Regions from separate parts of the Paenibacillus sp. GL_099_B genome, predicted to be linked through region 2. Evidence: a T-box and tRNA genes for the amino acid it is inferred to sense, from the RefSeq annotation. Region 2 holds a T-box; the other regions hold tRNA genes.

Region 1 (5,414 bases), 2.3 Mb from region 2:
AGTAAAATGGTCATCTTCTTCTGTTCCTGCAAGCTCGTCACCAGTTCAGAATGCAGCATCAGGTAACTACCGTCACCCACCATGGCATACACTTCACGATCCGGCTCGGCAAGAGCTGCCCCGAATGCCCCGCTCACCTCATAGCCCATACAGGAGAAGCCATACTCCATGTGGTATGTTTTCGGTGCAGACGCGCGCCACAGACGGTGCAAGTCTCCAGGCAAACTTCCCGCCGCGCACACAATGACGGAAGAAGGGTCAATGCTCCGATTAATAATACCGACCGCGGTCGTCTGTGCCAGTCCTGCCTCATGTTGCAGTCCATAGAGTCGATTCACCTCATCGTTCCATTCATCCCGCAGATCGGCGATCTCGGATGTTCCGTATCCACTGTGGTACTGCCGTCCCTGTAAAGCCGTTTGCAGAGCTTGCAGACCTTCCCGTGCATCAGCCAAAATCGCTTCCCCACCCAATTTGGCGGCATCCATGCCGTTCAGGTTAATATTGATGAAAGCCACTTCGGGATGCTGAAAAGCAGACCGGGACGCCGTCGTAAAATCCGAGAACCGAGTGCCGACGCCGATTACCACATCTGCTTCCCTGGCAAGCCTGTTGGCAGCCAGCGAGCCGGTAACACCGATGGCTCCCACATTAAGTGGGTGGTCCCACGCCAGGGCACTTTTGCCAGCCTGCGTCTCGGCAACCGGAATGCCAAATGCCTCGGCGAATTCAGCCAGCTGTGTGGATGCCTCGGCATACAACACGCCGCCGCCTGCTACGATCAGCGGCTTCCTGCCACGGGCAATCTGCTGCGTTGCCCGTTCAATTGCCGCCTGGACCGGTGGACGACGGTCCAGGTAATGCACCTTGCGGGCGAAGAACGATTCAGGGTAATCGTACGCCTCTGCCTGCACATCCTGCGGCAGCGCCAGCGTTACCGCGCCCGTCTCCGCCGGGTCCATCAGCACGCGCATCGCCTGCGTGGCAGCAATCATCAGCTGTTCGGGACGTACGATGCGATCCCAGTATTTACTGACCGCTTTGAACGGATCAGTGGCTGAAATGGTATAATCGCCGCTTACCTCCAGTTGTTGCAGCACGGGATCGGGCTCACGTGTGGCAAAGTTATCACCCGGAAGCAGTAAAACAGGAATCCGATTGACCGTCGCGGTTGCCGCTGCGGTAATCATGTTCAGTGCACCTGGTCCGATGGATGTCGTGCAGGCATAAATCTGTCTACGGTTCTTCTGCTTGGCATAGGCCGCTGCCGTATGTACCATGCCTTGTTCATTTTTACCCTGCATATACGTTAGACTTCCAGGACTACGCTCCAGTGCCTCTCCAATACCAGTTACGTTGCCGTGACCAAAAATGCCGATAACGCCTTTCACAAACTTGGTTTCTACCCCATCAACGGAAATATATTGCTGATCCAGATATCGGAGCAGTGCCTGAGCCATCGTCAGTCTAATGGTTGTCATGGAATGATCATCTCCCTTCCCTTTAGGGGTTAAGCGCTTAATCTACGTTAAGTTTAAGCGCCTTACCCCTAAAGGTTAAGCGCTTAATTGATATAGTATTACAGGCTGAAGGATTAGGCAAGATATTTTTGTAAGCGTTTTACAAAACGGCAAATAAACATAGCTTTATCACTGTGGTATTGTGTATTATCCCACTGTTAATAAAGCTATGATCCGATAAGTTAATAGTATTGGAGTGAATGTTCAGAGAGCAATGGAAACGTTAAAAAATGCAAAAAAAAGAGATGGCAGAAACCATCTCTTTTTTTTACACTTCTATAAAGCGGGTGATGGGAATCGAACCCACGCTATTAGCTTGGAAGGCTAAAGTTCTACCATTGAACTACACCCGCATGTAAAAATCGGGATGACACGATTTGAACATGCGACCCCCTGGTCCCAAACCAGGTGCTCTACCAAGCTGAGCTACATCCCGTTATCTATACCGGCGAGAGGACTCGAACCTCCACGGTTTCCCACTCGATTTTGAGTCGAGCGCGTCTGCCATTCCGCCACGCCGGCATATGAAGTTATAATGGCGCGCCCTGAGAGATTCGAACTCCCGGCCTTTTGATTCGTAGTCAAACGCTCTATCCAGCTGAGCTAAGGGCGCAAAATATTGGAGCGGACGACGGGAATCGAACCCGCGACCCTCGCCTTGGCAAGGCGATGCTCTACCGCTGAGCCACGTCCGCTTATAAAGGATGCGCGTGGAGGGACTTGAACCCCCACGTCAAAGACGCTAGATCCTAAGTCTAGTGCGTCTGCCAATTCCGCCACACGCGCATATAATGGTGAGTCATGAAGGGCTCGAACCTTCGACACCCTGATTAAAAGTCAGGTGCTCTACCAACTGAGCTAATGACTCAAAAAACTGGTGGAGGATGATGGATTCGAACCACCGAACCCGTACGGGAGCAGATTTACAGTCTGATGCGTTTGGCCGCTTCGCTAATCCTCCAGGATTACATGGTGCCGGCGAGAGGACTTGAACCCCCAACCTACTGATTACAAGTCAGTTGCTCTACCAGTTGAGCTACACCGGCATATTAAGTTGTGATAAATGGTGGCTCGGGACGGAATCGAACCGCCGACACGAGGATTTTCAGTCCTCTGCTCTACCGACTGAGCTACCGAGCCACAATAAAGTTTAATCTTGATACGTTGCACTTTATCTAAGGCGTTCGGTGCCATATAGCAGATTAAGTGAACAACTTCCTCATGTAAAGATTAAAATGGCGGAACCGACGGGATACTCTCACTTCGTTCGAGACTGCGAAGCTGATGCTCTCGAAGTGAATACTCCGACGAACCCAAAAACGGATTCTCATCCCTGAAGCAAAATCAAGATGGCGGAACCGACGGGATTCGAACCCGCGATCTCCTGCGTGACAGGCAGGCATGTTAGGCCAACTACACCACGGTTCCATATCACTTTCTTCAGAGAAAGTATAATTGCGGGGGCAGGATTTGAACCTGCGGCCTTCGGGTTATGAGCCCGACGAGCTACCGGGCTGCTCCACCCCGCGTCGTTATTCAGAAAATGATATGGTGGAGGCTGAGGGGTTCGAACCCCCGACCCTCTGCTTGTAAGGCAGATGCTCTCCCAGCTGAGCTAAGCCTCCATATATATGACCCGTAGGGGATACTCTCACTTCGTTCGAGACTGCGAAGCCATTGCTAACGAAGTTTATCCTCCGACGAACCTTTGGGATTCTCATCCCTTTTTTAAGCTAATAAATATAGCTATGACCCGTAGGGGATTCGAACCCCTGTTACCTCCGTGAAAGGGAGGTGTCTTAACCCCTTGACCAACGGGCCTTAATGGCTCCCCGAACAGGACTCGAACCTGTGACAACTCGATTAACAGTCGAGTGCTCTACCAACTGAGCTATCAGGGAATGGTGGAGCCAAGCGGGATCGAACCGCTGACCTCCTGCTTGCAAGGCAGGCGCTCTCCCAGCTGAGCTATGGCCCCATACACTTTAGTATATCTGGTATTACTATGGGCCCTGGTGGACTCGAACCACCGGCCTCACCCTTATCAGAGGTGCGCTCTAACCAACTGAGCTAAGGGCCCCTATGAAAAACCGAAAAAAAATACCCCAAAGGGGTTTCGCTTGGCGGCGTCCTACTCTCCCAGGACCCTGCGGTCCAAGTACCATCGGCGCTAGAGGGCTTAACGGTCGTGTTCGGGATGGGTACGTGTGGAACCCCTCCGCCATCGCCACCAAACGCATAGCTTAGCTTACATCTCAGAGTTTATTCTCTGAAAACTAGATCCGAAACGAAATGTGCGATTTACAACTTGCATATTGGATAAGCCCTCGACCGATTAGTACTGGTCAGCTCCATGCATTGCTGCACTTCCACCCCCAGCCTATCTACCTCGTCGTCTTCAAGGGGTCTTACATACTGGGAAATCTCATCTTGAGGGGGGCTTCACGCTTAGATGCTTTCAGCGCTTATCCCTTCCGTACATAGCTACCCAGCGGTGCTCCTGGCGGAACAACTGGTACACCAGCGGTACGTCCATCCCGGTCCTCTCGTACTAAGGACAGCTCCTCTCAAATTTCCTACGCCCACGACAGATAGGGACCGAACTGTCTCACGACGTTCTGAACCCAGCTCGCGTACCGCTTTAATGGGCGAACAGCCCAACCCTTGGGACCTACTTCAGCCCCAGGATGCGATGAGCCGACATCGAGGTGCCAAACCTCCCCGTCGATGTGGACTCTTGGGGGAGATAAGCCTGTTATCCCCAGGGTAGCTTTTATCCGTTGAGCGATGGCCCTTCCATGCGGTACCACCGGATCACTAAGCCCGACTTTCGTCCCTGCTCGACTTGTAGGTCTCGCAGTCAAGCTCCCTTATGCCTTTGCACTCTTCGAATGATTTCCAACCATTCTGAGGGAACCTTTGGGCGCCTCCGTTACTCTTTAGGAGGCGACCGCCCCAGTCAAACTGCCCACCTGACACTGTCCCCGCACCGGATTACGGTACCAGGTTAGAACCTAGATACGATCAGGGTGGTATCCCAACGGTGCCTCCACGCAAGCTGGCGCTCACGTTTCAAAGGCTCCCACCTATCCTGTACAGATCGTACCCAAATTCAATATCAAGCTGCAGTAAAGCTCCATGGGGTCTTTCCGTCTTGTCGCGGGTAACCTGCATCTTCACAGGTATTAAAATTTCACCGGATCTCTCGTTGAGACAGCGCCCAAGTCGTTACGCCATTCGTGCGGGTCAGAATTTACCTGACAAGGAATTTCGCTACCTTAGGACCGTTATAGTTACGGCCGCCGTTTACTGGGGCTTCGGTTCACAGCTTCGGATTGCTCCTAACCGCTCCCCTTAACCTTCCAGCACCGGGCAGGCGTCAGCCCGTATACTTCGCCTTACGGCTTCGCACAGACCTGTGTTTTTGCTAAACAGTCGCTTGGGCCTTTTCACTGCGGCCCCCTCGTGCTATTCACACTACCGGGGCACCCCTTCTCCCGAAGTTACGGGGTCATTTTGCCGAGTTCCTTAACGAGAGTTCTTCCGCGCGCCTTAGAATTCTCTTCTCGCCTACCTGTGTCGGTTTGCGGTACGGGCACCATCACCTGGCTAGAGGCTTTTCTTGGCAGTGTGAGATCATGACCTTCGCTACTATAATTTTCGCTCCCCATCACAGTCCAGCCTTACGATGTGCGGATTTGCCTACACATCAGCCTCACTGCTTAGACGGACATCCATCAGTCCGCGTCACTACCCTGCTGCGTCCCCCCATTGCTCATAACGGCTTACGGTGGTACAGGAATTTCGACCTGTTGTCCTTCGACTACGCCTTTCGGCCTCGCCTTAGGTCCCGACTTACCCTGAGCGGACGAGCCTTCCTCAGGAACCCTTAGG
Region 2 (5,414 bases):
GATTATGATGTAGAGCTGTCCTTATGATGCATAAGGGCAGTTTTTTATGTAAAAGAATGTTTTTTTATATGTAATAAAAGCTATTGCCAGCGGGGTTAGAGAAAGCCATACTAGTTGAATGGAAACCGTTTTCTTAAATAGTAGAATCCTGAAAATTAAAATTCTGGGTGGGTGCAGAATGGAAAGTACATACAAAACAAGGTTGACTTCCAAACAGTTAGACGGAATTGTGCAGCAGCATTTTAACACAGGTATCCAAGAATACAAAGAGATGATCGACGGCTGGGCAAACCACGCTTACTTTATCACTAAGGACGACGGACAGAAGGTTGTACTCAAAATAGCTCCTTCTAATGGAATTAAGCTGATGCGCTGTGAACAGCATGTCATGGTTGCTGAGGTTGAGGCACTACGACTCGCAGCAGAGCTTCAGGATGTACCCGTTCCCCGGGTATTGGCCTATGATCCATCGCTCACCCTGGTTCCGGCAGAATATTTTATTATGGAGTATATGCCAGGGACGCCTTATAACAAAGTCAAGGATCAGTACAGTGCAGAAGAGCAGGAATCCATTGAGCAGCAACTGGGTGCATACAATCGTCGGATCAATGAAATTAAAGGGGAGAAATATGGTTACTTTTCCTCAAAGAAACCGCATCATGCGACGTGGAAAGAAGCTTTCCTGAGCCTGATGGATGATATGCTCGCAGATGGCAAAGAAGCGGGAGTGGAATTTTCGATCCGTTATGAGGAACTGGAGCGTTTGATTCAAGAAAAATCGGATATGCTGGATGACGTCAAAGAGCCTGTGCTTGTGCATTGGGATTTATGGGATGGGAATTTATTTGTGGAGGCGGGGGAAATCACAGCCATTATCGATTTCGAACGATCCCTCTGGGCAGATCCTCTAATGGAGCACTACTTCAGTCATTTTAATAATACACCAGGATTCCTCAAAGGATATGGAAGAGCAGCTACAACAGATAGTGAACGAAAAAGAAGAATTTTATATGATCTGTACTTTGATCTGGCGCTGAGAATCGAGTGTACTTATCGTCAATACGATAACAAGGAACATATTCAGTGGACGATTGATAACCTAGAAGAAGGAATCAAGCGATTCCAGTCGTTCTGATGTGCATGCTGATGCATAGCATCGTTTATAGGCAACAGATCGTATTATATTGACTTTAGTGTTACTTTTTTATATAATGGTGCGGATCATATCGTATACATATTTCGATGATAAGGATCAGTAGTGAGTCCTGTACATGACAGAGAGCCGGCGGTTGGTGCAAGCCGGTTGACAGTATTTCACGAACTCGCCTTGGAGAAATGCGGTGATTACACCATCTTGCAAACGACCGAAGTAACACTCGGGCTCAGGAATGGAAATCCGCATCGGTTAACCGCCGTTACAGGTCCAAAGGGAGTGGATGACGAAGCACGTTCGTCCGCTAACTAGGGTGGTACCACGGGAATTCAACCTCTCGTCCCTAGCGCTGCAAACGCTACGGGATGCTGAGGTTTTTTTGTTGCAATAAAAGCGAATAACCAAGAGGAGGAACAATAGATGAGTGAGAACCAACAGCCGAAACACGGCTACCAACCACAAGCCATGGAGAAAAGTTGGCAGCAATACTGGGATGACAATAAAACGTTTAAAACGGGTGAAGACCCGGTTAAACCGAAGTTCTATGCATTGGATATGTTCCCGTATCCATCCGGTTCGGGCCTGCACGTAGGTCACCCAGAAGGATACACGGCAACGGATATTGTTTCCCGTTACAAACGTATGCGCGGTTACAATGTATTGCATCCAATGGGTTGGGACGCTTTTGGTCTGCCTGCTGAGCAGCATGCATTGGATACAGGTGAACATCCGCGGCATATTACATTCCGCAATATTGACAATTTCCGTCGCCAGATCAAGTCACTCGGTTTCTCATATGACTGGGATCGGGAGATCAGCACAACAGACCCTGAATACTATAAATGGACGCAATGGATTTTCATCCAGTTGTACAATAAAGGCTTGGCTTATGTCGATGAAGTGGCAGTAAACTGGTGTGAAGCTTTGGGTACGGTACTGGCGAACGAAGAGGTTATCGACGGTAAGAGTGAGCGTGGTGGACATCCGGTCGTTCGTAAACCGATGCGCCAATGGGTATTGAGAATTACGGAATATGCAGAGCGTTTGCTGGAAGACCTGGAAGAGCTGGACTGGTCGGAAAGCATCAAGGATATGCAGCGCAACTGGATCGGCAAATCGACCGGGGCGGAAGTTACTTTTGCCATTGAGGGTCATGAAGAAGTCATTAAGGTATTTACGACACGTGCAGATACGTTGTTCGGCGCAAGTTATGCTGTATTGGCACCTGAGCATGAACTGGTGGAAGTCATTACAACGACAGAACAGCGTGAAGCAATCAAGGCATATCAGGAACAAGCTGCTCGCAAGAGCGATCTGGAACGCACCGATTTGGCTAAAGACAAAACCGGTGTGTTCACAGGAACTTATGCAATCAATCCGGTAAACGGAGCGAAGGTGCCAATCTGGATCGCCGATTATGTTCTGGCTGGATATGGCACAGGGGCAATCATGGCCGTTCCGGGACATGACGCTCGTGACTGGGAGTTTGCGAAACAGTTTGGTCTGGACATCATTGAGGTTGTACAGGGTGGCGACGTGACACAAGAAGCGTATTCCGGAGACGGACCGCATGTGAACTCCGATTTCCTGAACGGATTGAACAACGAAGAAGCGATTGCGAAGATGATTGCCTGGTTGGAAGAGAACGGTAAGGGACAAGGCAAAACGACCTACCGTCTGCGTGACTGGTTGTTCAGCCGTCAGCGTTACTGGGGTGAGCCAATCCCGATTCTGCATCTGGAAGATGGAACGATGAAGACGGTGCCGGAAGATCAACTGCCTTTGCTGTTGCCAGATATTGACCAGATCAAACCTTCGGGTACTGGAGAATCACCACTGGCGAATGTTACGGAATGGGTTAACACCGTAGATCCGGAAACAGGAATGAAAGCACGTCGCGAGACGAACACGATGCCACAATGGGCCGGTAGCTGCTGGTATTACCTGCGCTTTATCGATCCGCACAATGACAAGGAACTGATCTCTCAGGAGAAACAGCAGCAGTGGCTTCCTGTTGATCTGTACATCGGGGGAGCAGAGCACGCGGTGCTTCACTTGCTGTACGCTCGTTTCTGGCATAAAGTGCTGTATGATCTGGGTGTGGTGCATACCAAAGAGCCGTTCCACAAACTGGTCAACCAAGGTATGATCCTGGGAACCAACAATGAGAAGATGAGTAAATCTCGTGGTAATGTTATTAACCCGGATGAGATCGTCAATGAATTCGGTGCAGATACATTGCGTCTGTATGAAATGTTCATGGGGCCTTTGGAAGCGACAAAACCGTGGAACGCTAACGGGGTTGAGGGCATGCACCGCTTCCTGTCACGTGTATGGCGTTTGTTCATCAATGAAGATACAGGTGCAATCCATGACAAGATCACAGCAGATGGTGGAACCGATGAGTTCCAGCGGACAGCACACAAGACGATCAAAAAGGTTACAGAGGATCTGGAACATCTGCGTTTCAACACAGCAATCAGCCAGTTGATGATTTTCATCAACGATGCGTACAAAGCAGATACGCTGCCGCGTAAAGCAATGGAGAACTTTGTACAGCTGTTGTCACCGCTGGCACCGCATATGGCAGAGGAGCTGTGGAGCCGTCTTGGTCATGAAGGTGGAATCTCTTACGTAGCTTGGCCTGAGTATGATGAGTCCATGACGGTGGACGCCGAAGTGGAGATTGTTGTTCAAGTGAATGGCAAAATTGTAACCCGTGCTACGATCGCGAAGGATCTGGACGCACAGGGCATGCAGGACTTTACAATGGAACTTGCACCTGTGAAACAGGCACTGGAAGGCAAGACCATTCGCAAGGTCATTGCCGTTCCAGGCAAACTCGTTAATATTGTTGCCGGTTAATCTCACCGGCTTTGAATAGTTCATCCAGCTTCAACAAATCTTCATCATATTTGTCATGAGTCGTCTGGATCAGACTGTCAAAAACACCATTCAGACTCACCTTTAGCAGGGCAAGTGCCTGTGCGGTGATGCCGCCAGGTACAGCCACGCGAGCCTGAAGTTCTTGCGGGGTGTATCCTCCTTCGGTGAGCAGCTTGCCTGTTCCCAGGAGCATCTCGCCGGCAAGAGCGCAGGCGTCGGCTCGTTTGATGCCTGTAAGCTTGACGGCACTTTCGATCCATTGCTCCAGAAAGAACGATATGAATGCAGGTCCGCAGCTGGAGAAGTCGGATGTGATCCGGGTGCAGGCTTCATCCACTTGATAGGGTCTGCCGATATGACTGAGCAGCCCTTCCAGCACAGCGCGGTCTTCGGTAGTCATTCGTTCACCGTGTATACACAGGGACGCTCCGCTGCCGACCTGGTGCGTAACGCTGGGGATAACTTTGGAGACTTTGCAAGGAAGTGAAGATTCCAGATGGCGCAGCTGCACGGGACTGGTGATCGAGACGATTATATGATTGGGATTCACGACAGGCAGGATGTCGTCAATGACATGTTTGAATTCAAGTGGCTTCACGCACAAAAAGATGATATTGCTGCGGATGACGGTTTCCCGGTTGCTCTGTGATTCATGCAGACCGGGGTAACGGAGGGATAACTGCCGTACTTTGGAAGGGGTTCTATTGCTGGCGGCGATCTGTCGTGGCTCAAGTGCACCGGATTGAATCAAGGCATAGATCAGCAGGCTGCCCATGCTGCCGGTTCCGATAAATCCAACCTTCATTGTTCAGGCCTCCTTTCATGCTTTAAGGTAATGGCGCAGTTCTTTCCCTCTAGTGTATGCGTCAGGACCTGCTTCACATGACATGAAAATAATACAGCTTGGTTTACCAGGCAAGTCCAACGGTTCGGAAGCACCGCCCGTGTTCAGAATAGATTTATTTTGAATCCAGGGAGAGGTGTAGAAGAAATGAGATGGAACAAGGGGATGACCATTGCTGCTGCGGTGGTCGGATGTATACTGATATTATGGTCGGGCAAAAGTGAACAGCCGCCTTCTGGCTGGGAACCTATGCAGCTCGCCACCGAGAAGCCGACAATAGAGCAGGAAACCCCTGCTGTACAGTCGGCTACTTTGGTTCAGGAACAAACGAAGGCTTCCTATTCAGAACAGAGACCGTCAACAACAGAGGCCCCTGCAGAGACTAATCAGGTTGATGCCACAGCAGGGAAAGTGGCTGATCAGACAGTTGCAGTTAAGCAAACGGATACTTCTACAGGTGGGACACAAACGAAATCCGAGGCAACCGTTGCTTCACCAGACAATAACCAAGCATTGGTGAGCAATGAAGTT
Region 3 (5,414 bases), 870 kb from region 2:
CCAGTTACATTTAATTTGATTCTGCGATTTAAATTTTCTGCATCATAGGTAACGAACGATACATCCTCAGGTATACGATAATTCAGATTTTCTAAGGAACGGATGGCAGCCTCGGCAATTTGATCATTCGCAGTAAATACAGCTGTGAACTGCATCTCTTTCATTTTTTTCTCTAAAATTTTACAGTAATCATCAAATTCATCGGAGAAATCCTCATACTTGGTTGAAATAAAGACTTCAAATTCATCAGAATACGCTAGTTCCGAGTCAATAAAAGCCTGCTTAAAGCCCATAAGCCGTTCATTTATCGTGCTTATATTACTATTTTTAATAAATAATATTCGCCTATGTCCTTGTTCGATGAGCAGTTTGGTTAGGTTGTAAGCGCCCGCAATATTATCGCTGGTTATATAGGGAATGCTTGTGTTATAGACCACCCGATCCAAGCTTATGTATTTGATCCCATAATCCTGAAGTAAGGAGAAGATCCGATTATTAATCTCTTCATGCCCTTCGCTCATAAAGGGACTTAAGATAACCCCTTCTACCTTTCTTTCGACTGCCCCTCGTACGAGGGATTCCAGCTTTTCAAGATTTCGATCATCACTTGAACTCAACAGCTGATAGCCCCGTAAAAATAAGGTATCTTCCACACCTCGCAGCGCAGTCGCCCAAATCGGATTATCAATGCCAAAAACAAAAGCAGCCACCAGACGCGTACCACTTTGCAAAGTTTCCTTCCCTTTATTCATAAAGGTTCCTCTACGACTATCCCGGATGAGCCAACCTTCCTCCGCCAACTCCTTAATCGCCTTTTCAATCGTATTCACACTAGACTCATAATATTGGGCGAACTCGCGGCTGGATGGCAACCTATAGTTCTCAGTCCACTCTCCTCTTATCAGCCTTTGCTTAATATCTTCTTTGATAACCGAGTACTTAGCCACAGCTTCATTCTCCTCATGTAATCTTATACTTCACTGTACCCTCCCGCTTCCATCTGTGTCAAGTTTTATGATACAAGGAAACAAAATTCAAAGCCTCTTCTGAAGTTATGGAATGAGCGGTGAAGCATGGAGAGAAGACTCCACACTTCGCGGTTATTAGGCAGAACGAAGAAACAAGCTAGTCGCCCGTATATTGTCACTACTTCGTAAGGGCTCGTGGCAATAACCAAAAGCAGTCATTTTAGACGAAGGAAAGAACGCATGTCGCAGTCTTGGAACAACAAACACTCGAATTACAATATAATGACCCCTGTTTCATTCTAGCAAGGATGGCCAAGTATTTAACCTCCGGTCGTGATCCTATCCATCTCGTACTCGCAAAGCACTGTGTTAATCTCTGTAAGATACTTCCCTTCCAGGGTTATGTTGCCTTAGTTTTTTCAGTACTATGAGTCACTTGGACTCCCTTCCCAAACAAGCTTCATTTTATCCTTTGGACTTTTTTCCGGATTTCTGAAAAACCCGTTGGGGGACTGTCTCTCTGTTTATTTCCCATCAAGCGTAGTAATCGTGTTATACCTGGCTTTTATAATACACACCTCATTATTCATTCTGTTAACATGACGAGGACTTTATTGTGAGTCTTCATAATGAAAAATCAACAGCACAATCCAATGCAGCAAACACGTGTCGTGAAAATCCTGTTCTGCAGTCAACGCTTTTCTATCCAATACTTGCGAATGTCCACATACTTCTCCATCATGAGATGAAACCACTCATACTTAGAGTCTACAAATAAAGCTGGATGGTGTTTCTTGAAGGTCTGAATCCCGTAAATCGCATGAGACTCCCACCTAGCCAGTGCGCTACATTGCCTGTCGCTGGTTTGTCGGCTCTAAACGCTCTACGCAAAGAGGGGGATTGCTGCTCGGCAAGCGAGTGCTGGTAACGGGATCAACCGGGGGAGTCGGATTATTCGCTCATCAAATGGCCGCCTTGTCGGGTGCTTACACAATTGGTGTTGCTCGCTCCGAATCAAAGGCGGAGCAAGTTAGAGCTTTTGGAGCAAATGAAGTCCTTGTCGGGGATGAAATGACAAAACTATTCCGCTAGTGGACCTTACGATTTATCATTGATCCTGTAGGAGGGGATACGCTCGCCGCTCTCTTCCTTTCACTGGGTCATTCCTCATCGGAAAGCACAACTTTGAATATTCTCGGCTTGGGTAGAAGAACACTGTATAGCTTTTTTCTAGGTGAAGAAATCTACCGCCACGAGCCCGCGCCATGCTTGCACAGTTGGTTGCTAAAGGGCAATTACAAACCATAATCCAAGTGCAGAAATCATGGGAAGAAATTGACGCAGACGAACATCAATTGATAGATCTCCAGTTTACGGGTAAAGCAGTGCTTACGATCTAGAGATACCAGAATGCCACGTATTTGCCCAAGTACATCATGTTGGATTCTCCTACACTTCATCTTAATATCTGCGAAATAAAAAAAGCTCATTAGATTTTACATCTAATGAGCTTTTACTTACTTGATTGAATACCGGCGAGAGGACTCGAACCTCCACGGTTTCCCACTCGATTTTGAGTCGAGCGCGTCTGCCATTCCGCCACGCCGGCATATCATGTTTTATAAAAATATACTGGAGGCGCCACCCAGATTCGAACTGGGGATAAAGCTTTTGCAGAGCTGTGCCTTACCACTTGGCTATGGCGCCACATTTTGGAGCGGACGACGGGAATCGAACCCGCGACCCTCGCCTTGGCAAGGCGATGCTCTACCGCTGAGCCACGTCCGCATAATGGCTGGGGATATAGGATTTGAACCTATGCATGACGGAGTCAAAGTCCGTTGCCTTACCGCTTGGCTAATCCCCAAAAAAAACAAAGGGGCGATCGAGGGGAATTGAACCCCCGAATGCCGGATCCACAAACCGGTGCGTTAACCACTTCGCCACGACCGCCATAATACAATATGTTCTTAAAAGTTAATTGGCAGGGGCAGCAGGAATTGAACCCACACCAACGGTTTTGGAGACCGTTGTTCTACCTTTAAACTATGCCCCTAAAAACTGGTGGAGGATGATGGATTCGAACCACCGAACCCGTACGGGAGCAGATTTACAGTCTGATGCGTTTGGCCACTTCGCTAATCCTCCAGGATTACATGGTGCCGGCGAGAGGACTTGAACCCCCAACCTACTGATTACAAGTCAGTTGCTCTACCAGTTGAGCTACACCGGCGTATTATGTTGTGATAAATGGTGGCTCGGGACGGAATCGAACCGCCGACACGAGGATTTTCAGTCCTCTGCTCTACCGACTGAGCTACCGAGCCACAATAAAGTTTAATCTTGAAACGTTACACTTTATCTAGGGCGTTCGGTGCCATATAGCAGATTAAGTGAACAAATTCCTCATGTAAAGATTAAAATGGCGGAACCGACGGGATTCGAACCCGCGATCTCCTGCGTGACAGGCAGGCATGTTAGGCCAACTACACCACGGTTCCAGATCACTTTCTTGAAAGAAAGTATAATTGCGGGGGCAGGATTTGAACCTGCGGCCTTCGGGTTATGAGCCCGACGAGCTACCGGGCTGCTCCACCCCGCGTCGTTATTAAAAGTTATATGGTGGAGGCTGAGGGGTTCGAACCCCCGACCCTCTGCTTGTAAGGCAGATGCTCTCCCAGCTGAGCTAAGCCTCCGAACAACACATTTATGATCTTATCATAAAACTGCTGTGTAAATCAACTTCTTTTTTTGAAGTTAAATATGACCCGTAGGGGATTCGAACCCCTGTTACCTCCGTGAAAGGGAGGTGTCTTAACCCCTTGACCAACGGGCCTTACTATGGCGGAGAGAGAGGGATTCGAACCCTCGAGACGCTTGTGGCGCCTACACGATTTCCAATCGTGCTCCTTCGGCCAGCTCGGACACCTCTCCATATGGCTCCCCGAACAGGGCTCGAACCTGTGACAACTCGATTAACAGTCGAGTGCTCTACCAACTGAGCTATCAGGGAATATGCTTCAGAGATCATTCTCTGAAAACTAGATCCGAAACGAAATTTGCGATTTACAACTTGCATATTGGATAAGCCCTCGACCGATTAGTACTGGTCAGCTCCATGCATTGCTGCACTTCCACCCCCAGCCTATCTACCTCGTCGTCTTCAAGGGGTCTTACATACTGGGAAATCTCATCTTGAGGGGGGCTTCACGCTTAGATGCTTTCAGCGCTTATCCCTTCCGTACATAGCTACCCAGCGGTGCTCCTGGCGGAACAACTGGTACACCAGCGGTACGTCCATCCCGGTCCTCTCGTACTAAGGACAGCTCCTCTCAAATTTCCTACGCCCACGACAGATAGGGACCGAACTGTCTCACGACGTTCTGAACCCAGCTCGCGTACCGCTTTAATGGGCGAACAGCCCAACCCTTGGGACCTACTTCAGCCCCAGGATGCGATGAGCCGACATCGAGGTGCCAAACCTCCCCGTCGATGTGGACTCTTGGGGGAGATAAGCCTGTTATCCCCAGGGTAGCTTTTATCCGTTGAGCGATGGCCCTTCCATGCGGTACCACCGGATCACTAAGCCCGACTTTCGTCCCTGCTCGACTTGTAGGTCTCGCAGTCAAGCTCCCTTATGCCTTTGCACTCTTCGAATGATTTCCAACCATTCTGAGGGAACCTTTGGGCGCCTCCGTTACTCTTTAGGAGGCGACCGCCCCAGTCAAACTGCCCACCTGACACTGTCCCCGCACCGGATTACGGTACCAGGTTAGAACCTAGATACGATCAGGGTGGTATCCCAACGGTGCCTCCACGCAAGCTGGCGCTCACGTTTCAAAGGCTCCCACCTATCCTGTACAGATCGTACCCAAATTCAATATCAAGCTGCAGTAAAGCTCCATGGGGTCTTTCCGTCTTGTCGCGGGTAACCTGCATCTTCACAGGTATTAAAATTTCACCGGATCTCTCGTTGAGACAGCGCCCAAGTCGTTACGCCATTCGTGCGGGTCAGAATTTACCTGACAAGGAATTTCGCTACCTTAGGACCGTTATAGTTACGGCCGCCGTTTACTGGGGCTTCGGTTCACAGCTTCGGATTGCTCCTAACCGCTCCCCTTAACCTTCCAGCACCGGGCAGGCGTCAGCCCGTATACTTCGCCTTACGGCTTCGCACAGACCTGTGTTTTTGCTAAACAGTCGCTTGGGCCTTTTCACTGCGGCCCCCTCGTGCTATTCACACTACCGGGGCACCCCTTCTCCCGAAGTTACGGGGTCATTTTGCCGAGTTCCTTAACGAGAGTTCTTCCGCGCGCCTTAGAATTCTCTTCTCGCCTACCTGTGTCGGTTTGCGGTACGGGCACCATCACCTGGCTAGAGGCTTTTCTTGGCAGTGTGAGATCATGACCTTCGCTACTATAATTTTCGCTCCCCATCACAGTCCAG
Region 4 (5,414 bases), 1.1 Mb from region 2:
TCAGGAGTTGGACCTGCATGTAGGACAAAGGATCGACATAAGGATTACGAAGTCGAATCGACTCTTGAATCACTGGTACATCATCCAAAATTTCAGCTTCTCCGGTAATTTTCAGAATCAGCTCTTTGGTGAGTTTGAATTCCGATTCAATCTGACCATAGATGCGATCACGTGCTTCCTCATTGGAAGTCATGGCCGAGTATTCCTTCGCAATAACCAAATCTGCTTTGGCAATAGCCATCTGCACCGTATCAATTAGTGTACGGAAGAATGGGAAGTTTTCATACATTTCTTTCAGGACAACCAGATTTTCTTCTTTATCCTGATAGTAACTTTGAAGTCCCGTTCCTGCCGCATACCATGCGGGAAGCAGATAACGACTTTGGGTCCAGGCAAATACCCAAGGGATCGCTCTCAGATCTTCGAACTTGTCGCTATTTTTCCGTTTGGATGGACGTGAACCAATATTCAGTTCCCCAACCTCAGGCAGCGGTGTCGATTCCTTGAAGAAAGTAAAGAAGTCTGGATCACGGAAGATGAGATCCTGGTATTTTGTCAGGGATACTTCGGAAATATCTTTGATGATGCTGTCCCACTGACGCTCTGAGTCCGACTCTTGCGGCTCCAGACCGTTTAGAGCAGCTGTAATCAAAGCCGATGTAGCCTGCTCAAGACTGCGGTATGCAATTCCCTGAAGGGAATAACGGGAAGAGATAACCTCACCCTGCTCTGTAATCTTGATGCCCCCACCAATGGTGTGTGGTGGTTGAGCAAGAATACTGCGGTTGAGAGGCATGCCTCCACGTCCGAGCGCCCCACCTCTACCATGGAAGAACTTCAGCTTGACGCCGTGTTTATTACCTACAGCGGTGATGGCATTCATCGCCACTCGCAGCTCCCAGTTGGCTGTAACAACCCCGCCATCCTTGTTGCTGTCCGAGTATCCCAACATGATTTCATGCAGTTCATTCCGCCCGCTCACACTTGCGCGATATACTGGAAGGTTGAACAGCTTCTCCATAATTTCCGAAGCGGCATGAAGATCATCAATCGTTTCAAACAGTGGAACCGCTTGAAGCGTAGATACCACTTCACCATTATGTTCTTTGCGGAACAAACCTACTTCTTTAGCAAATACCATGACCTCAAGCAGATCACTTGCCCCTTGGGTCATACTAATCAGGTAGCTTGTGATACAACCGGCCCCAAACTCGCTCTGAGCACGCTTGATCGTACGGAATACGTCCAGACACTCTTTGGTCCCCTCTGTGTATTGGTGATAAGGGGAGGTCAGCGGACGAGGATCATCCAGCAAACGAGCCAGCAAATCGATTTTGCCATCTTCCGTCAGACGGGCATAATCTTCTACGATGTTCATCTTGGCCAAAATCTCCGACATCGCATTTTCATGCTCTTTGCTGTGCTGACGTACATCCAATGCAGCTGTATGGAAACCGAATAGCTCCACTTGACGAATCATTTTGCGAATCGTTGTATCTGCTACATAGTCTGCAAAATGATGACGCAGGCTGCGATCGATAATCATCAGATCATCCATCAGTCCTTGAGCGCTGTCATAGCGATCTGGATGCCCTACTTTGTTCTCATCCAAGACATTGTTCAGCTTGGCTATCATATATGCCAATTTAATGCGATATGGCTCTTTTTCGTTCCGCCACATATCCACTTTTTTCAACGTTACACAACTACGGTCTTGCTCAATCGACTGCACCAGCTCATCCGATACGTGGATGATGTTCGTGCTGAAGCTGAGATGTCCCATAAGTTCAATCATAATCCGTTGATACTCACGCAAAGCGAGCTTACGCTGCATCAACAGTGTCTGCCATGTTACATCTGAAGTTACCGAAGGATTTCCATCCCGGTCTCCACCGATCCAGGAACCGAACCGCAAATACGTCGGCACATGCCAGTCATGGTCAGGATAAAATTTATTCAGGCAGCGTTCAAGCTCCTGGTATACATCCGGAAGTACATGGAACAACGTTTCATGAAAGTAATACATTCCGTTCCGTACTTCATCGAGCACAGTCGGTTTACGGTCACGAAGCTCATCAGTCTGCCATAGTGTAATGACTTCGTTAAGCAGCTTCTCCCGCAACTGTTCACGTTCACGCAACGTCAGCGTAGGATTATCAAGCAGCATGACATCTTCGGATATCCGTTTGTGGATGTCCAGTATAACCCGACGCATGGCTTCAGTTGGATGAGCTGTCATCACCAATTCCAGCGATAATTCGTCTAGAATATCCTCTACTTCCGTGTGAGACAGTCCGCGTTCCTTCAGATCTTGTACTGCTTTTTCAATCGATCCTGGCTGCACAGCGTCCCCTGCAGAACGTTCATAATCCCGTTTACGCCGGATCCGATGGTTTTGTTCAGCAATGTTAACTAATTGAAAATAAATCGCAAAAGCTCGAATCACCTGATGACGATTTTCCGAGTCTAATTCCTGGATCATCGTTTTGAACTCTGCATAAAGTTCTGGCAAGAACTCTGCACGCAACGATTTGCTCGTTTCCCGAATCTTCTCAACGATATCTAGAAGCTCCGTGCCTCCTTGATGGACAAGAACTTCTCCGAGTATATTGCCCAGGAACCGCACGTCTCGCCGAAGCAGGTTGTTGGATTGGCTTTTGCTGGCGGTTACCATAGTTTCAGTCATGCTTATCCTCCCATCTGATCGTTCCATTCGTACACGTAAATTTGACACCTTCATAACATCATACAATAAAATGGCACGAAAATCTTTATTTTTCTACTAGTAAAAATGGGGATTTACCCTGATTTACAGCACAAAAACACGCTTTATTATTCATTTTCTTGTTCTGCTTCGATTAATGGTCAAATGCTGTCGCATGATACCTTTTTCACGTACTTTTCATTACTCGAATAACTCATACCTATTCTTAATTTTTCATAAATATACAGTTAGACTGGGAATGTTCATTGCACCTGAATGAATTCGTATCTGCTCTATTTCCATTGTTACAAACCAGACGAAACATAAAGAAACATGACCGGCAAAGCAAGCTTTTGTATACTTTATCACAGTGATGCAATAAATTAAAGAGTGTATTTATAATTTTTTGCTTCTTTTAGCAGAAATGAATGAAGAGAGTTGAGGTATTCTTTCACTTATCAAACGAATAGAGGGGAGATTGGTATTTTAATGAAGTGTTTTTCCTACAAATAAAAAGAAAAGTCTCTGTATATACAGAGACTTTTCAATGAATCATGAAGCGGGTGATGGGAATCGAACCCACGCTATTAGCTTGGAAGGCTAAAGTTCTACCATTGAACTACACCCGCATATAAAAATCGGGATGACACGATTTGAACATGCGACCCCCTGGTCCCAAACCAGGTGCTCTACCAAGCTGAGCTACATCCCGATACTTATGAAAATAATGGCGCGCCCTGAGAGATTCGAACTCCCGGCCTTTTGATTCGTAGTCAAACGCTCTATCCAGCTGAGCTAAGGGCGCAAAATATTGGAGCGGACGATGGGAATCGAACCCACGACCCTCGCCTTGGCAAGGCGATGCTCTACCGCTGAGCCACGTCCGCAAAACCTATGCGCGTGGAGGGACTTGAACCCCCACGTCGTGAAACGCTAGATCCTAAGTCTAGTGCGTCTGCCAATTCCGCCACACGCGCATGTAATGGTGAGTCATGAAGGGCTCGAACCTTCGACACCCTGATTAAAAGTCAGGTGCTCTACCAACTGAGCTAATGACTCAAACTAAAATTTAAAATGGCTGGGGATATAGGATTTGAACCTATGCATGACGGAGTCAAAGTCCGTTGCCTTACCGCTTGGCTAATCCCCATTAAGTTAAGTGGTGGAGGCTGAGGGGATCGAACCCCCGACCCTCTGCTTGTAAGGCAGATGCTCTCCCAGCTGAGCTAAGCCTCCATCCTATGACCCGTAGGGGATACTCTCACTTCGTTCGAGACTGCGAAGCCATTACTAACGAAGTTTATCCTCCGACGAACCTTTGGGATTCTCATCCCTTTATTAAGCTAATAAATATAGCTATGACCCGTAGGGGATTCGAACCCCTGTTACCTCCGTGAAAGGGAGGTGTCTTAACCCCTTGACCAACGGGCCCCATTTCCAAAGCTCTCAACCGGGATCGAACCGGTGACCTCATCCTTACCATGGATGCACTCTACCTACTGAGCTATGAGAGCAAATGGCTCCCCGAACAGGACTCGAACCTGTGACAACTCGATTAACAGTCGAGTGCTCTACCAACTGAGCTATCAGGGAATAATATGCATTTGCAGTGCAAATGCAATTCATCGTACAACGTCAACATGCAGAGCCTGTTTTCTATGTAAGATGAAAGAGTTCGCTTGGCGGCGTCCTACTCTCCCAGGACCCTGCGGTCCAAGTACCATCGGCGCTAGAGGGCTTAACGGTCGTGTTCGGGATGGGTACGTGTGGAACCCCTCCGCCATCGCCACCAAACGCATAGCTTAGCTTACATTCAGAGATCATTCTCTGAAAACTAGATCCGAAACGAAATGTGCGACTTACAACTTGCATATTGGATAAGCCCTCGACCGATTAGTACTGGTCAGCTCCATGCATTGCTGCACTTCCACCCCCAGCCTATCTACCTCGTCGTCTTCAAGGGGTCTTACATACTGGGAAATCTCATCTTGAGGGGGGCTTCACGCTTAGATGCTTTCAGCGCTTATCCCTTCCGTACATAGCTACCCAGCGGTGCTCCTGGCGGAACAACTGGTACACCAGCGGTACGTCCATCCCGGTCCTCTCGTACTAAGGACAGCTCCTCTCAAATTTCCTACGCCCACGACAGATAGGGACCGAACTGTCTCACGACGTTCTGAACCCAGCTCGCGTACCGCTTTAATGGGCGAACAGCCCAACCCTTGGGACCTACTTCAGCCCCAGGATGCGATGAGCCGACATCGAGGTGCCAAACCTCCCCGTCGATGTGGACTCTTGGGGGAGATAAGCCTGTTATCCCCAGGGTAGCTTTTATCCGTTGAGCGATGGCCCTTCCATGCGGTACCACCGGATCACTAAGCCCGACTTTCGTCCCTGCTCGACTTGTAGGTCTCGCAGTCAAGCTCCCTTATGCCTTTGCACTCTTCGAATGATTTCCAACCATTCTGAGGGAACCTTTGGGCGCCTCCGTTACTCTTTAGGAGGCGACCGCCCCAGTCAAACTGCCCACCTGACACTGTCCCCGCACCGGATTACGGTACCAGGTTAGAACCTAGATACGATCAGGGTGGTATCCCAACGGTGCCTCCACAGAAGCTTGCGCTCCTGCTTCAAAGGCTCCCACCTATCCTGTACAGATCGTACCCAAATTCAATATCAAGCTGCAGTAAAGCTCCATGGGGTCTTTCCG

What was found. The T-box of region 2 lies ahead of leuS (leucine--tRNA ligase). A T-box ahead of a tRNA ligase gene usually reads a tRNA of that ligase, here a tRNA-Leu.
Region 1: it encodes a tRNA-Leu, which carries the amino acid that the T-box ahead of leuS (leucine--tRNA ligase) is inferred to sense. The anticodon was not compared.
Region 3: it encodes a tRNA-Leu, which carries the amino acid that the T-box ahead of leuS (leucine--tRNA ligase) is inferred to sense. The anticodon was not compared.
Region 4: it encodes a tRNA-Leu, which carries the amino acid that the T-box ahead of leuS (leucine--tRNA ligase) is inferred to sense. The anticodon was not compared.

What each region holds. Positions count from the first base shown of each region.
Region 1 is NZ_CM174430.1:297,499-302,912, reverse strand. Features, by position in the region: gene iolD (3D-(3,5/4)-trihydroxycyclohexane-1,2-dione acylhydrolase (decyclizing)) at 1-1,481, opposite strand, end outside; tRNA gene AC3ITG_RS01400 (tRNA-Gly) at 1,803-1,873, opposite strand; tRNA gene AC3ITG_RS01395 (tRNA-Pro) at 1,883-1,956, opposite strand; tRNA gene AC3ITG_RS01390 (tRNA-Leu) at 1,964-2,042, opposite strand; tRNA gene AC3ITG_RS01385 (tRNA-Arg) at 2,057-2,133, opposite strand; tRNA gene AC3ITG_RS01380 (tRNA-Gly) at 2,141-2,215, opposite strand; tRNA gene AC3ITG_RS01375 (tRNA-Leu) at 2,226-2,306, opposite strand; tRNA gene AC3ITG_RS01370 (tRNA-Lys) at 2,313-2,388, opposite strand; tRNA gene AC3ITG_RS01365 (tRNA-Tyr) at 2,396-2,481, opposite strand; tRNA gene AC3ITG_RS01360 (tRNA-Thr) at 2,491-2,566, opposite strand; tRNA gene AC3ITG_RS01355 (tRNA-Phe) at 2,585-2,660, opposite strand; tRNA gene AC3ITG_RS01350 (tRNA-Asp) at 2,871-2,948, opposite strand; tRNA gene AC3ITG_RS01345 (tRNA-Met) at 2,976-3,049, opposite strand; tRNA gene AC3ITG_RS01340 (tRNA-Val) at 3,070-3,145, opposite strand; tRNA gene AC3ITG_RS01335 (tRNA-Glu) at 3,270-3,341, opposite strand; tRNA gene AC3ITG_RS01330 (tRNA-Asn) at 3,346-3,421, opposite strand; tRNA gene AC3ITG_RS01325 (tRNA-Ala) at 3,423-3,498, opposite strand; tRNA gene AC3ITG_RS01320 (tRNA-Ile) at 3,527-3,600, opposite strand; rRNA gene rrf (5S ribosomal RNA) at 3,639-3,755, opposite strand; rRNA gene AC3ITG_RS01310 (23S ribosomal RNA) at 3,836-5,414, opposite strand, start outside.
Region 2 is NZ_CM174430.1:5,102,566-5,107,979, reverse strand. Features, by position in the region: gene AC3ITG_RS23215 (phosphotransferase family protein) at 179-1,135, shown strand; T-box leader at 1,234-1,501, shown strand; gene leuS (leucine--tRNA ligase) at 1,574-4,018, shown strand; gene comER (late competence protein ComER) at 3,999-4,844, opposite strand; gene AC3ITG_RS23200 (ComEA family DNA-binding protein) at 5,031-5,414, shown strand, end outside.
Region 3 is NZ_CM174430.1:5,969,050-5,974,463, forward strand. Features, by position in the region: gene AC3ITG_RS27070 (GntR family transcriptional regulator) at 1-947, opposite strand, end outside; gene AC3ITG_RS27075 (zinc-binding dehydrogenase) at 1,809-2,060, shown strand; tRNA gene AC3ITG_RS27080 (tRNA-Leu) at 2,499-2,577, opposite strand; tRNA gene AC3ITG_RS27085 (tRNA-Cys) at 2,602-2,675, opposite strand; tRNA gene AC3ITG_RS27090 (tRNA-Gly) at 2,682-2,756, opposite strand; tRNA gene AC3ITG_RS27095 (tRNA-Gln) at 2,761-2,835, opposite strand; tRNA gene AC3ITG_RS27100 (tRNA-His) at 2,849-2,921, opposite strand; tRNA gene AC3ITG_RS27105 (tRNA-Trp) at 2,951-3,024, opposite strand; tRNA gene AC3ITG_RS27110 (tRNA-Tyr) at 3,031-3,116, opposite strand; tRNA gene AC3ITG_RS27115 (tRNA-Thr) at 3,126-3,201, opposite strand; tRNA gene AC3ITG_RS27120 (tRNA-Phe) at 3,220-3,295, opposite strand; tRNA gene AC3ITG_RS27125 (tRNA-Asp) at 3,392-3,469, opposite strand; tRNA gene AC3ITG_RS27130 (tRNA-Met) at 3,497-3,570, opposite strand; tRNA gene AC3ITG_RS27135 (tRNA-Val) at 3,589-3,664, opposite strand; tRNA gene AC3ITG_RS27140 (tRNA-Glu) at 3,733-3,804, opposite strand; tRNA gene AC3ITG_RS27145 (tRNA-Ser) at 3,811-3,902, opposite strand; tRNA gene AC3ITG_RS27150 (tRNA-Asn) at 3,906-3,981, opposite strand; rRNA gene AC3ITG_RS27155 (23S ribosomal RNA) at 4,049-5,414, opposite strand, start outside.
Region 4 is NZ_CM174430.1:6,182,116-6,187,529, forward strand. Features, by position in the region: gene ppc (phosphoenolpyruvate carboxylase) at 1-2,686, opposite strand, end outside; tRNA gene AC3ITG_RS28095 (tRNA-Gly) at 3,263-3,333, opposite strand; tRNA gene AC3ITG_RS28100 (tRNA-Pro) at 3,343-3,416, opposite strand; tRNA gene AC3ITG_RS28105 (tRNA-Arg) at 3,433-3,509, opposite strand; tRNA gene AC3ITG_RS28110 (tRNA-Gly) at 3,517-3,591, opposite strand; tRNA gene AC3ITG_RS28115 (tRNA-Leu) at 3,600-3,681, opposite strand; tRNA gene AC3ITG_RS28120 (tRNA-Lys) at 3,688-3,763, opposite strand; tRNA gene AC3ITG_RS28125 (tRNA-Gln) at 3,780-3,854, opposite strand; tRNA gene AC3ITG_RS28130 (tRNA-Val) at 3,865-3,940, opposite strand; tRNA gene AC3ITG_RS28135 (tRNA-Glu) at 4,064-4,135, opposite strand; tRNA gene AC3ITG_RS28140 (tRNA-Thr) at 4,146-4,218, opposite strand; tRNA gene AC3ITG_RS28145 (tRNA-Asn) at 4,222-4,297, opposite strand; rRNA gene rrf (5S ribosomal RNA) at 4,382-4,498, opposite strand; rRNA gene AC3ITG_RS28155 (23S ribosomal RNA) at 4,578-5,414, opposite strand, start outside.